One region of the Peribacillus sp. AS_2 genome, then DNA from elsewhere that is predicted to be linked to it. Evidence: a T-box and tRNA genes for the amino acid it is inferred to sense, from the RefSeq annotation. Region 1 holds a T-box; the other holds one or more tRNA genes.
The links. The T-box of region 1 lies ahead of pheS (phenylalanine--tRNA ligase subunit alpha). A T-box ahead of a tRNA ligase gene usually reads a tRNA of that ligase, here a tRNA-Phe.

Region 1 (6,837 bases):
CCCCATGATTCAGGGAGCTGTCTTTTTGGTTTTATCCTCTTAGCTCTGCGCCGGCTTTTTCTTTAACGGCTTCAAGCACTTTATCATGTGCTTTTGTAATGTCCTCGTCCGTCAGGGTACGTTCCGGGTCGTAGTATTTCAGTGAGTAGGCAATGGATTTCTTGCCTTCCTCCATTCTTTCACCTTCGTATAAGTCGAAGATGCTTACTTCTTTCAGCAGTTTGCCGCCGGCTTCTTCAATAATATCCTGAATGTCCCCGGCTTTCGTGGCTTGATCCACAACGAGCGCGATATCGCGTGTGGTTGATGGATAGCGCGGAATCGTTTGGTACGCTATCGGCGCGACTTCTGCTTCGGCCAATGCTTTTAAGGAAAGTTCGAAAATGTATGTTTCTTTAATATCCAAGTCTTTTTGGACAGTTGGGTGCACTTGGCCGATAAAGCCAATTACTTCACCATTCAATAGTACTTCCGCTGTCCGTCCTGGGTGCATATCGTTGATTTCCGCTTGGCGGTAACTGATTTGATCAGCTAATCCAAGTGTGTCGAATAATGCTTCGATCACGCCTTTGGCTACAAAGAAATCCACTGGTTTCTTTTCACCCTGCCATAGATGTGACTCCCATAGACCGGTGATTGCTCCAGCAACATGTTCTTTTTCTTCAGGCAGTTCTTGTTCGTCACGCTTAAAGAATACCGAACCGATTTCATACAGTGCCAGTGAATCAATTTGGCGGGCATTGTTATATTTCACGACTTCCAGCAATTGAGGCACGATACTTAAACGCAGCTGGCTTCTTTCTTCACTTATTGGCATTGCCAATCGAATGGATTCTCTTGCTTCCAATGCGAATTGGGACGCTTTTTCCTGGCTTGTCAGTGAATAGGTCACTGCTTGATAAAGGCCTGCGCCTTCAAGTGTACGGCGTGCCTTCCGCCGTTTAATTTGATAGTCTGTCAATTGTCCTGGATTAGCAGAACCGATCGGCAGTGTTACGGGGATGTTATCATATCCATATAAACGTGCAGCCTCTTCGACTAAATCGGCTTCAATCGTAATATCACCACGGCGCGTCGGGACAGTGATCGTGAATGTTTCATTGTCAAGTTCCACGCCGAATTGCAGACGTTTGAAGATTGACTCCACAACTGATACGGTCATGCTTGTTCCAAGGAGTGTGTTGATTTTTTCAAGCGTAATGCTAATGACCGCAGGTTCCATTGACAATTCGTCAACTTCTGCTGCTCCTTGTAAGACTGTTCCGCCTGCATATTGTGCAATCAATTGTGCAGCACGTTCCCCTGCTTCACGAACACGTGCCGGGTCGACGCCTTTTTCAAAGCGGGCACTAGCTTCACTGCGTAATCCATGGTCCTTTGAAGCTTTGCGAACTACTGTACCAGCAAAATATGCACTTTCAATAATGATGTTCGTCGTATCATTTTTGACTTCGGAATCCGCTCCGCCCATCACACCAGCAATCGCAACAGGCTCACTGCCATTCGTGATCACTAAATGGTCAGGTGTCAAAGTGCGTTCCGCTTCATCCAATGTTACGATTTTTTCAGCATCCTTCGCTCTGCGGATGACGATTTCCTTTGAACCAAAGCGGTCATAATCAAAGGCATGGAGCGGTTGGCCGTATTCAAGTAAAATGTAGTTCGTGATATCCACCACATTATTATGAGGTCGGATACCTGCAGACATCAACCTAGTCTGCATCCAAAGCGGTGAGGGTCCGATCTTAACATCCTTGATGATTTTAGCCATGTATATCGGGTTATCTTCTTTCGCTTCCACTTTGACACTGATATAATCAGTTGCTTTTTCAGCTGCCTCTTCTTTCTCGACTACCGGCCATTTCACTTCCCGGCCTAGAATGGCTCCCACTTCGTATGCAACACCAAGCATGCTTAGCGCGTCGGAGCGGTTTGGTGTCAGCCCAAGTTCCAGCACTTCATCACTTAAACCAAGTTCCTCCAATGCATCTTTCCCTACTTCCACATCATTAGGGAAGACGAAGATTCCTGTAGCATAATCCTTGGAAACAAGCTTGGATTCGAAGCCCAATTCTTGAAGCGAGCAAATCATTCCGTGCGATTCTTCTCCGCGAAGTTTCGCTTTCTTGATTTTGAAATTACCTGGAAGGACTGCGCCAACAGTAGCGACTGCGACTTTTTGGCCTTTATCGACATTCGGTGCCCCACAGATGATCTGAACGGGATTTTCGGCCCCGATATCAACTTGGCATTTATTCAATTTATCCGCATTTGGATGTTGTTCACGTTCTAAGACATGCCCGATGACGACCCCTTTTAGCCCTTCACTTTTCTTTTCCACCCCTTCAACCTCAATGCCGCTTTTCGTGATTTTGTCAGCAAGCTCCGTCGCATTGATGCCTGAAAGGTCAACATAATCTTGTAACCATTTATATGACACAAACATGGTAGGTCCTCCTTTTTAAAATAAAAATTTATGCTTCGTGATGGTTGAATTGTTTTAAGAATCGAACATCATTCGTATAGAAATGACGGATATCGTCCACACCGTACTTCAACATGGCAATCCGTTCCACGCCCATTCCAAATGCGAATCCAGAGTATTTCTTGGAATCGAAGCCAGCCATCTCAAGGACGTTCGGATGAACGATCCCAGCGCCAAGCACTTCGATCCAGCCTGTTTTTTTACATACGCTGCAGCCTTTACCGCTGCAGATTTTACAAGAAATATCCACTTCGACGGAAGGCTCAGTAAATGGGAAGAAACTTGGACGAAGACGGATTTCACGGTCTTGCCCGAATACTTTTTTCGCAAATACGTCTAGCGTTCCTTTCAGGTCGCTCATGCTGATGTTCTCATCGATGACCAAGCCTTCAATTTGCTGGAATTGATGGGAGTGTGTCGCATCATCGTTATCCCGGCGATATACTTTTCCTGGGCAAATGATTTTAACAGGGCCTTGACCTTTATGTTTTTCCATCGTTCTGGCTTGAACAGGTGAAGTGTGCGTCCGCATCAGGATTTCATCCGTGATGTAGAAGGAGTCCTGCATATCACGTGCCGGATGGCTTTTTGGCAAGTTAAGTGCCTCGAAGTTGTAGTAGTCGCTCTCGACTTCAGGACCTTCCGCAACCGTATAACCCATCCCGATGAATAAGTCTTCGATTTCTTCCACGATTCGTGTTAATGGGTGAAGATTCCCCTTGTTTACCGGACGTCCTGGAAGTGTGACGTCAATCGTTTCAGTTGCTAGCTTTGCATTGACTGCCGCGGTTTCAAGCGCTTTTTGTTTCTCCTCGATCTTTGTTGCGATCGCTTCACGTACTTCATTGGCTAGTGCCCCGATTTTCGGGCGCTCTTCGGCAGATAATTTACCCATGCCGCGCAATACCTCCGTGATTGGCCCTTTTTTCCCTAAATAAGCAACACGGACTTCATTCAGTTCTTTTAATTCGGAAGCGGCGGCAACTTTTTGCAACGCTTCTTCCTGCAGTTCTAGTAAACGTTCCTGCATCATGTCTTCCTCCTTTATTTTCCTATTGTAAAAATGAACACAAAAAAACCCCGATCCCTAAAGGGACGAGGTTTATGTATCGCGGTACCACCCTTATTAGTGCATAAACAAAAAAACTTCTGCACTCACTTCATTAAAAATAACGGCTCTTCACCGGAGCATTTTTCGGACATTCTGTCTTCCCAATGCCAACTCGAAAGGTGAATTCACTTAAACAGTGCCATAAAAATGCTTTCAGTCAAGGCATTTTCTCCCTGGATATGGTTAACTTTAAGCTACTACTCTTTGTCATCGTTGTTTTCATTATAAAATTCTGTTTTATTATATTATAATTCTTCGGCCGTTTCAAATCGATTTTCGTAAATGGTACATTAAAATCCCGGCAGCGATCCCCACATTCAAAGATTCACTTTTTCCGTAGATGGGAATATAGAGGTTTTTAGTCGTTTTCTCCAGTAATTCCTTCGATACCCCTTGACCTTCATTACCGACCAGCAGGGCAAATCGGGAAGACTTTTCCACTTCTTCAAATGGCGATGCCCCTTCTAATGCCGTGCCATAAACCGGTATGCCGCTTTGCTTAAGCTCATCGATGATTTCGGATAGGTTCCCTTTAATGACAGGCATATGGAAGAGGCTCCCTTGCGTCGAACGGACCACTTTGGGATTATACAAGTCAGCACACCCTTCCCCAAGGATGACCGCATCGATTCCCGCTGCATCCGCTGTCCTGATCATCGTTCCAATATTCCCAGGATCTTGGACGGCATCGATCAACAATAATTTCTCCGGATTGATGGACGCCATGCTCGTTGATTTCTGTTCACAAACCGCAGCAATTCCCTGCGGTGCTTCGGTATCGCAAATCGCCTTCATAATATCATTTTTCACATAAATGAGTTCTGTGCCTTCCACCTTAAAATGGGCAGGCATTTCAGTTTCTTCATTGATGATCACTTCCAAGACGATTTCCTCTTTTAAGGCTTCTTCAACTAGGTGAAAACCCTCGACTAAATATTTACCTGTTTTATCTCGTTCTTTTTTCGTCAAAAGTTTTTTCCATTGCTTAACTTGCGGGTTTTTTACGGATTCGATATATTTCAAGGGTAAACGCTCCTTTAACTTCACACTGATTTTCCTATTATAACGCAATTCACATACATATTGCATGCGAGTTTGTGAAATGCTATTAATGTCAGTCATTATGTGTTAGAGGAGGAATAATTATGAATTTAAACTTACGTAATGCGATCATCCAAAATGTATCTGGAAATACGCAAGAGCAGCTGGAAGACACGATTGTCGATGCCATACAAAATGGCGAGGAAAAAATGCTTCCTGGATTGGGAGTATTATTCGAGGTCATCTGGCAAAATTCATCCGAGCAGGAAAAACAGGAAATGATCACTGCCCTCGAAGCAGGATTAAAAAAATAACAGCCTTCAAAGGCTGTTATTTTTTTAATCTCGCCTCGCCAGCCTTCAGTTCTTCGATGGAGACTTCTTCATCAAGCAGCAAGATGAATTTCTTTGCTTTCACTTCTTCAAGCATCGCTTTTGTCTCAGCAAAAGAGTAGCCGTATTTCGTGAAAAAGCTGCGTAAATCTCCAGATCCTTCATCTGTGAAGTAATGGAAGATTTTCAAAAAAAGAGTGTCCTCCTTATCCTGATTGGCGATGATCAGTATATCCGTATGTTCATTTCCAAGCTGCACATAATTTTTTATATCAGCTGCCACTGTCATTTGGGTGCCAGATATGCCTTTTGCTTTTAAGTCTGAAATTGCAGCAAGTAGTTCCGGATTAGAGTCAAAAACACCATATACGTTTTTTTCCATGTTTCTCCCCCTCCTTATTACTCTACTTAAAATAAAATTCCTTTGTCATTATACCTTGCAGCTTTATCAATAAACAAGCAAATAGTCTATGGAGACGAACAAGGGAACCCTCTGCCTAAAGTTTTTTTTAAAATAACAGCCTGTAGCAAACTCTAAGAAAATCGAGGTTGCTTGCGGTCCTATTAAAAAGGCTGTTTTCACATACTTTGTTGCTATTTACCAGGTAGTGAGTTGTGGTTGATTTCCCCTCCAGATGCTCGCTTTCCGCGGGAGTCTCGCACTTCCGCTCCAATCAACCTTAAAAGTTTCGTTTTAAAAACACCAATCTTTACGAAAAGAGCCATTAAAAAAAGTTCCACTCCCTTTCCGTCGACTGTCTCACAAGCCAAAGCAAACGGCTGCGTGTCTCGGCTAGACAGTGATTTCGGCAGGAGTGTCGCAAATTTCTTCAATCGAAGAAAACAAACAAAAACAGCCTTATGCAGGCTGCTCTTGTTGCGGTATTACAGATTGTCGGTATTGATTCGATTTTTGATGTATTCATCTTGTAAGCCTTCCTCTTGCTGTCCGCTGGCTGTCGGTCCCGCGGTCCGATCCAATGATCCTTGAGCGCCCAGGTTTTTGTCAGCATCGTCTGCAAACGGGTCGCTTGCCAGTGTTCCTTCATGAATCCCTGGTTTTTGCTTCTTGAATTTTTCTGTGGAATTCCCCCAGATTTCCCTTTCTTGAGCTCGCTTCATATCCAGCTCTTCATTTTCATAGATATTGGCGGAATTTCCGTGAAGCTCTTCGCTTCTTCCTGGCTGTGCTTCCATTTCCCTTGTTTGAAAGGCATTCGCGGTTGTTTCCGGAAAAAGGTTCGGGTCCGGATTGTTCACCACCCCTGTTTTAAGCGGATTCTCTGCAGGTGCGTCCGTATCCTCGATGCGATTGGAAGTTATGTTCCCACGTGCTGTTACGGTTTCCGATTCATCTAAAAGAATGAGGAATTTTCCAGCCTCCACTTCATTTATATAAGCGGTTGCTTCTCTATCGGCAAGCCCTAGCTCACCTAGACGGTTCCTTATATCTTCGGAACCCTCGTTCAGGAAAAAGTGTTTCATCTTATCAATGAAGGATTCCTCGTTAGAGTTAGTAACGACTTCGACATCCGGATCATACTTTTCATTAACGAAATCCAAATCTTCTTTCTTATCAGCCATTACCGTTATTTCCCCTTCATGAACCCCCTTTTCCTTGAGGGATTGTATAGCCTGGATCATTTCTCTTTCCGTATTAAAAACACCATATAACGTTTTTCCCATGCATATTCCTCCTCCTTTTTCCGATATTTCTTCTTATGTGTATTTATACCCTGATGGGTGCCAATTAAACAAAAAGGTTTGCCTTCCCTAAGCTCGGACCTTTAATCGGTCTAAAAACCAAAAGGAAACCTGCAGTTTTAAAACTGCAGGCCATTTCCTTCACTCTTAGAAGCGGTCAGTTC
Region 2 (6,837 bases), on a different contig from region 1:
ATTCCGGTCCTCGGCACCATCATAATATGCGCCCGTAGCTCAATTGGATAGAGCATCTGACTACGAATCAGAAGGTTGTAGGTTCGACTCCCGCCGGGCGCACCATGTTTTTATTGCGGGAAGTAGCTCAGCTTGGTAGAGCACTTGGTTTGGGACCAAGGGGTCGCAGGTTCGAATCCTGTCTTCCCGACCACGTGATTTTTAATGAATGGGGCCTTAGCTCAGCTGGGAGAGCGCCTGCCTTGCACGCAGGAGGTCAGCGGTTCGATCCCGCTAGGCTCCACCATTTTTCAATCAGAAACTTATATTATATTGGCGGTGTAGCTCAGCTGGCTAGAGCGTACGGTTCATACCCGTGAGGTCGGGGGTTCGATCCCCTCCGCCGCTACCAATAAATATAAGGACCTTTAGCTCAGCTGGTTAGAGCAGACGGCTCATAACCGTCCGGTCGTAGGTTCGAGTCCTACAAGGTCCACCATATTCATTTTTTTAAGCCGTGGAGGTATACCCAAGTTCGGCTGAAGGGATCGGTCTTGAAAACCGACAGGGGAGTCAAATCCCGCGGGGGTTCGAATCCCTCTACCTCCTCCATTTTTTCTAAAAGCAGCAAGTTGTTTTAAAACAACCTTACATAAAGGATGCGGACGAAACAATATTCACGAAAGCTTGATGCTAATCGTTTCATTATTACCGTCGCGGGGTGGAGCAGTCCGGTAGCTCGTCGGGCTCATAACCCGAAGGTCGCAGGTTCAAATCCTGTCCCCGCAATTATTAGGTCCCGTGGTGTAGCGGTTAACATGCCTGCCTGTCACGCAGGAGATCGCGGGTTCGATTCCCGTCGGGACCGCCATTATTTAAATTGAATACATATGTGGCTCAGTAGCTCAGTCGGTAGAGCAAAGGACTGAAAATCCTTGTGTCGGCGGTTCGATTCCGTCCTGAGCCACCATATCTTACAAAATTACGGCGATTGTGGCGAAGTGGTTAACGCACCTGATTGTGGTTCAGGCATTCGTGGGTTCGATTCCCATCAGTCGCCCCATTTCGCGGGTGTAGTTTAGTGGTAAAACCTCAGCCTTCCAAGCTGATGATGAGGGTTCGATTCCCTTCACCCGCTCCAAATATGGGCCTATAGCTCAGCTGGTTAGAGCGCACGCCTGATAAGCGTGAGGTCGATGGTTCGAGTCCATTTAGGCCCACCATATTCATATTGTTCCGCAGTAGCTCAGTGGTAGAGCATTCGGCTGTTAACCGAACGGTCGTAGGTTCGAGTCCTACCTGCGGAGCCATGGGGAAGTACTCAAGAGGCTGAAGAGGCGCCCCTGCTAAGGGTGTAGGTCGCGCGAGCGGCGCGAGGGTTCAAATCCCTCCTTCTCCGCCAGTTGGCCCGTTGGTCAAGCGGTTAAGACACCGCCCTTTCACGGCGGTAACACGGGTTCGAATCCCGTACGGGTCATAACAAAAAAGGAAGCATACAATCATGTATGCTTCTTTTTTTCATTTATTTTCCCTGATATAACCATCTTTTTGTTTATAGGGAATGTCTCCAAGTTGAGATTCTATATTTTCTTCTTTCAGGGTATCTTCATATTCCTTTTGCTTTTTGTTCGGTATATCCACTCTCGTTTTTCCTTCGATATCATTTGCGGCAAATCCTTCATAGTCTTCAGGAAATCCATCGGTTTCATCCTCGTTTTTATAAAGATCATTGTAATTGTCATGATCACCGGTATAATCAGATGGCGTTTCTGATGTACCGAATTTGGCCACTTCACCAAAGCTATCTTCTTTAGCCGCCATTTCGATTCCATGACGATTTTCAAAATGATCACCCTTGGATGGAATCAGTATATCCTCTTCCACTGGCCTGTCTTGTGAAAGCGTTCGTTCTGGGGCATGCTCGACACAGTAGAGGGTGCTTGGGATCGCTTCAAGCCTCTCGATGGGGATTTCCTTATTGCAGGTTTTACAATGGCCATACGATCCTTCTTCCATGGCTTTCAAAGCTTCTTCTATTTTCTCCATTTCGGATTGTGCATGCTCATCGAGTGCTTGATTCCGTTCCATCTCGAATAATTCGGTCCCTAGGTCTGCAGGATGATTATCATAGGATGATAATTCACCTACGGATTCCGTCTGGCTGTTATCCAGAACGGATTGTTCATCATCTTGAATTCTATTACATAGCTCATTTTTTTCCTGAAGCAGTTCTTTTTTTAATTTTTGCGTTTGTTGTTTCGTTGCCATATCCAATTCACTCCTTCTAAACTAAAGTCCAAATCTCTTTTTATATTGGTAAGGTGGTTGTATTATCTATTACCCGAATCGGAGTATAGGAAAACAATATGGAACGGAAGATAGAAAAAAGGACTGAGCGGATGGGCTCAGTCCCCGGAGACTATATAAGATAGCTGATGAATAATCCAATGGCCATGAGTAAGCCAAAGAAGGTGTTCGTTTGGGCAGTGGCTTTCATTGCCGGCACCATCGTGATCGGCTGTGTTTTACCTACGAAGCCTTTTATTGCGGCCATTGCCTTCGGTATGCTAAGGAAGGCAAGGAGAATCCAAGCCGTAACGCTTCCGGTAAGAACGAGCCCAACAAGCCATAGATAAGAGAAAGCGAACATGATTGCCATGAATGTCAGGGCGTTTTTCCTGCCCATCACGACTGGCATCGTTTTGCGGCCATGTGCCTTATCCCCATCATGATCCCGGAGGTTATTGGATAAGTTGATCAGCCCTACCAGTATCCCACTTGGAATGGCAATTAAGATGGCTGTTGAAGAAACATCACCGGTTTGAATGAAAAAGGCGATCAGGATTATCAAAAAGCCCATGAACAATCCAGAAAAAAGTTCCCCGAACGGTGTATATGAAATGGGCAGGGGACCGCCTGTATAAAGATAGCCGACAAGCATGCAAACGAGGCCTACTGCAGCTAGCCACCAAGACGATGCGGCACAGATATAGATTCCAATGATCAAGGCGATGGCATACATGCCAAGGGCCAAGTTCATGATTAGTCTGGGGGTCATCCCATGTCGGACGATCCCGCCTCCGATGCCTACGGATTCCTCCGTATCCAGGCCTCTCTTGAAATCATAGTATTCATTGAATAAATTGGTTGCAGCTTGAATCAGGATACTTGCAACCATCATGGCAGCGAATAGTAACCAATTCACTCCATCTTCCAAAAGTGCAATCACAGTTCCAAGTAAGACTGGGACAAAAGCAGCGGTTAGTGTATGTGGACGAATTAACTCCCACCAAATCTTCCAGGTCCGTTTAAGGGGAAGTCCGTCGTATTCTGTTTGCATTATTTCTCTCCTCAAAATCATTATTGGTTCTCTCGAAATTATAACAAATATTGAAATGTTGCACAAAAGGTTATCCTAATAAATGCAGGAAAAGTGGTATGGGTGTAATTGAAATTCATGGGTGATTCATTTCCAAAATCAAGGGTATTTCTCTACATTCGCTAAGATTCATATAATAAGGAAAAAAGCAGGGAAGAATCGTTCGGTAAAGGGGCGTTTTATTGACATGAGGTTCAAGGGAGGTGTATCTTTAAATAGGTTAAATAGCTTTTAAAATGTACATTTGGGGGGATTTTTTTGGCTATCTCAGAGGAAACTGAACAGTTTCAGGGACTGGCTTCAGCTATACAAAAGGCGAAGGACTTGAATGATCAAGTTCTATTCAGTCATATTAAGAAGATTAAATGCAACAGCCCCCTTTCATTTTATCAAGCTGGAAGAGAACGGTATGCAGGTGAACGTTTTTTCTGGGAGGACCCTGCAAAGGAAATAACCATCACCGGTTTAGGCAATGTTAAGAAACTCAAAGCGGCATCGAATGCCGAACGTTATAGAGAAGTCGAAAAGAGCTGGATCAAACTGCAGAATGATGCTGTCAAAACAGGAGTGACCGATGTAGAAGCGACAGGTCCTTTACTGTTTGGGGGCTTTTCTTTTGATTATGAAACTGACAGTACGCTCCTTTGGAATCAGTTCGGGGACAACCTGTTTTATATACCTGCCTTCATGCTGTCAATAGTGGGGAAACAAGCTTACTTAACGACAAACTTACTTTGTTCGCCTGATGATTCAGAAAAACTCTTCATAGATATGATAAATGAACGGGAAGCTTTCCTCTTCGAAAGCTTGGATGGCAATGGATTGGGTGCAAATTCCCTTGTTATGCAGAGGGAAGTCGAACCTGAGGAATGGAAGCGGACGGTCGCAGAGGCTGTTCAGGAAATCAAGACGACAGATCTCGACAAGATTGTTTTGGCAAGGGAGCTTCGACTTGGTTTTGAACGTTCCATCGATTCGGGGAAAGTGCTTGAACAATTGATTGCTGAGCAGCCATTGAGTTATATTTTCAGTTTGGAGGCTGGTGGTGACTGTTTTGTCGGTGCCACTCCCGAACGTTTGATTAAGAAACAGGGAAATGAAGTTTTTTCTACCTGCCTTGCCGGATCGATGCGGCGAGGGAAAGATGAGCAAGAAGATGTTTGTCTTGGTGAAGAATTGCTTCATGACCAAAAGAATTTACAAGAGCATCAATATGTCGTGTCGATGATATCCAATGCTTTTGATTCTTTATGCGAAAAGGTGATGGTCCCAGCCGGACCGACACTTATGAAAAACCGTCATATCCAGCATTTGTACACACCGGTTCGCGGTATATCCAAGGAAGGTGTCACGATTTTTGAATTTGTCGAGAACCTCCATCCCACCCCTGCCATGGGAGGACTTCCAAAAGAAAAGGCTGTTGTCCGAATTCGGGAATTGGAAGGTCTGGAACGCGGATTTTATGCGGGTCCTTTAGGCTGGGTGGATACGTATGGGAACGGGGAATTCGCTGTAGGGATACGTTCTGCCTTGATACAGAACAATGAGGCATCGCTCTTTGCCGGATGCGGAGTAGTGGAAGATTCGACACCCGAAAGTGAATTCAGGGAAACGGGGATTAAATTCAATCCGATGTTAAGTGCTTTAGGAGGAAATCTTAATGAATGACCGAGATGCATTGACAGCGTATGCTGCTTCATTCGTCGATGAGCTTGCACAAAATGAGGTGAAGCATGTGGTGGTGAGCCCAGGTTCACGATCCACGCCACTGGCTTTGCTGCTAGTGGAACATCCTGATATCGAAATTCATATTAATGTGGATGAGCGTTCGGCTGCTTTTTTTGCCCTTGGTTTGGCTAAGGCCTTAAAAGAACCTGTCGGACTTCTTTGTACGTCCGGTACAGCCGCTGCAAACTATTACCCAGCCGTCATCGAGGCTTTCTATTCAAGAGTGCCGCTTATTGTACTTACCGCTGACCGTCCGCATGAATTGCGAGATGTCGGAGCCCCGCAGGCGATCGATCAAATACACCTTTACGGGAGACATGTAAAATGGTTTGTCGAAATGGCTCTTCCTGAAAGCACTGAAGGGATGATGCGGTATGCCAGAACGGTCGGTGCAAGGGCAGTGGCTACTGCGGCCGCTGAACCGGCAGGGCCTGTACATTTGAATTTCCCGCTTCGAGAACCATTGATTCCGGACCTGGAGCAAGCAAAGGAGTACCGGCAAACTAAAAGGTCGCCTGCAGTGTTGATTGACAGTGGAGAACGGTCATTGTCCGCATCACAATTAGAAGCGGTTGCAACTACATTGTCAAAAGCTAAGCAAGGTATCATTGTATGTGGCGAATTACCGCATCCAGAGATGAAGGAAGCCATAGTCGCATTAGCGAAAAAACTTGCTTTTCCGGTACTGGCTGATCCCCTTTCACAGTTAAGGAGCGGAAGTCATGATAAAGCCGTCATCATTGATGCGTACGATACGTTTCTGCGCGATGAAACGGCAAAAGCGGCGTTCAGGCCGGAAGTGATCTTGCGATTCGGGGCAATGCCTGTATCTAAACCGTTATTGTTATTCATGAAAAAACAAAAACAGGCGATTACTTTGGTCGTCGATGGCGGAGCAGGCTGGCGAGAACCAGCCGGTTTGGCAACGAATATGATTTACAGCGAAGAGAAAGATTTTTGTCTGCGAATAGCTCAAAGCATTACTTCTTCCCCTGATGATGAATGGCTTCGCTTATGGCAAACCGTCAACGGTGCGACGAAGGATGCCTTAGCCTCCGTCAGGGATGAAGCGGAGTTAAGCGAAGGCAAGCTGTTCGCTTTGCTTGCTGATATGATGCCATTGGAGTCGACGTTATTTGTCGGGAATAGTATGCCTATACGTGATTTGGATACTTTCTTTTTGAATAATGGAAAGGGAATCCAAACCATTGCCAATCGCGGGGCGAATGGCATCGATGGTGTCGTTTCCACTGCACTTGGCGTGAGCACGGTATCGAAAAATACAGTGCTGGCAATCGGGGATTTAAGCTTTTTCCATGATATGAATGGCTTGCTTGCAGCAAAACTTCAAAAACAAAATTTCACGATTTTGCTGGTTAATAATGATGGCGGCGGCATTTTTTCCTTCTTGCCGCAGGCGAATGAGAGGGAACATTTCGAAACGCTATTCGGCACGCCTCATGGGCTTGATTTTTCACATACTGCCCAACTTTATGGCGGTAAATACAACAAGGTGCAAAATTGGGATGAGTTCGAGAAAGTATTTACCGAGTCGTTCGAAATTCAAGGTCTGAAAATCATCGAAGTACCGACAGAAAGAGAGTCCAATCTGCAAAAGCATCGAAATTTGTGGAGCTTTGTTTCCCAGGAAATAAAAATGGTGTTAGACAGGGAAATATCATGAATATTGTCAGCAAGGATGTCAATTATGCTGTTGAAATAACGGGAAATGGGGATCCTCTTGTACTTTT

Region 2: it encodes a tRNA-Phe, which carries the amino acid that the T-box ahead of pheS (phenylalanine--tRNA ligase subunit alpha) is inferred to sense. The anticodon was not compared.

Annotation. Positions count from the first base shown of each region.
Region 1 is NZ_JAPTGA010000008.1:150,609-157,445, reverse strand. It holds gene pheT (phenylalanine--tRNA ligase subunit beta) at 32-2,446, opposite strand; gene pheS (phenylalanine--tRNA ligase subunit alpha) at 2,475-3,515, opposite strand; T-box leader at 3,574-3,816, opposite strand; gene OTG27_RS16085 (TrmH family RNA methyltransferase) at 3,861-4,619, opposite strand; gene sspI (small acid-soluble spore protein SspI) at 4,742-4,951, shown strand; gene OTG27_RS16075 (general stress protein) at 4,968-5,351, opposite strand; gene OTG27_RS16070 (YflT domain-containing protein) at 5,855-6,655, opposite strand; gene OTG27_RS16065 (YsnF/AvaK domain-containing protein) at 6,821-6,837, opposite strand, start outside.
Region 2 is NZ_JAPTGA010000011.1:558-7,394, forward strand. It holds tRNA gene OTG27_RS18840 (tRNA-Leu) at 1-19, shown strand, start outside; tRNA gene OTG27_RS18845 (tRNA-Arg) at 29-105, shown strand; tRNA gene OTG27_RS18850 (tRNA-Pro) at 117-193, shown strand; tRNA gene OTG27_RS18855 (tRNA-Ala) at 211-286, shown strand; tRNA gene OTG27_RS18860 (tRNA-Met) at 315-391, shown strand; tRNA gene OTG27_RS18865 (tRNA-Ile) at 402-478, shown strand; tRNA gene OTG27_RS18870 (tRNA-Ser) at 499-591, shown strand; tRNA gene OTG27_RS18875 (tRNA-Met) at 695-768, shown strand; tRNA gene OTG27_RS18880 (tRNA-Asp) at 775-850, shown strand; tRNA gene OTG27_RS18885 (tRNA-Phe) at 874-949, shown strand; tRNA gene OTG27_RS18890 (tRNA-His) at 967-1,042, shown strand; tRNA gene OTG27_RS18895 (tRNA-Gly) at 1,047-1,120, shown strand; tRNA gene OTG27_RS18900 (tRNA-Ile) at 1,126-1,202, shown strand; tRNA gene OTG27_RS18905 (tRNA-Asn) at 1,215-1,289, shown strand; tRNA gene OTG27_RS18910 (tRNA-Ser) at 1,291-1,381, shown strand; tRNA gene OTG27_RS18915 (tRNA-Glu) at 1,385-1,456, shown strand; gene OTG27_RS18920 (TraR/DksA C4-type zinc finger protein) at 1,498-2,247, opposite strand; gene OTG27_RS18925 (1,4-dihydroxy-2-naphthoate polyprenyltransferase) at 2,399-3,319, opposite strand; gene OTG27_RS18930 (isochorismate synthase) at 3,617-5,026, shown strand; gene menD (2-succinyl-5-enolpyruvyl-6-hydroxy-3-cyclohexene-1-carboxylic-acid synthase) at 5,019-6,770, shown strand; gene menH (2-succinyl-6-hydroxy-2,4-cyclohexadiene-1-carboxylate synthase) at 6,767-6,837, shown strand, end outside.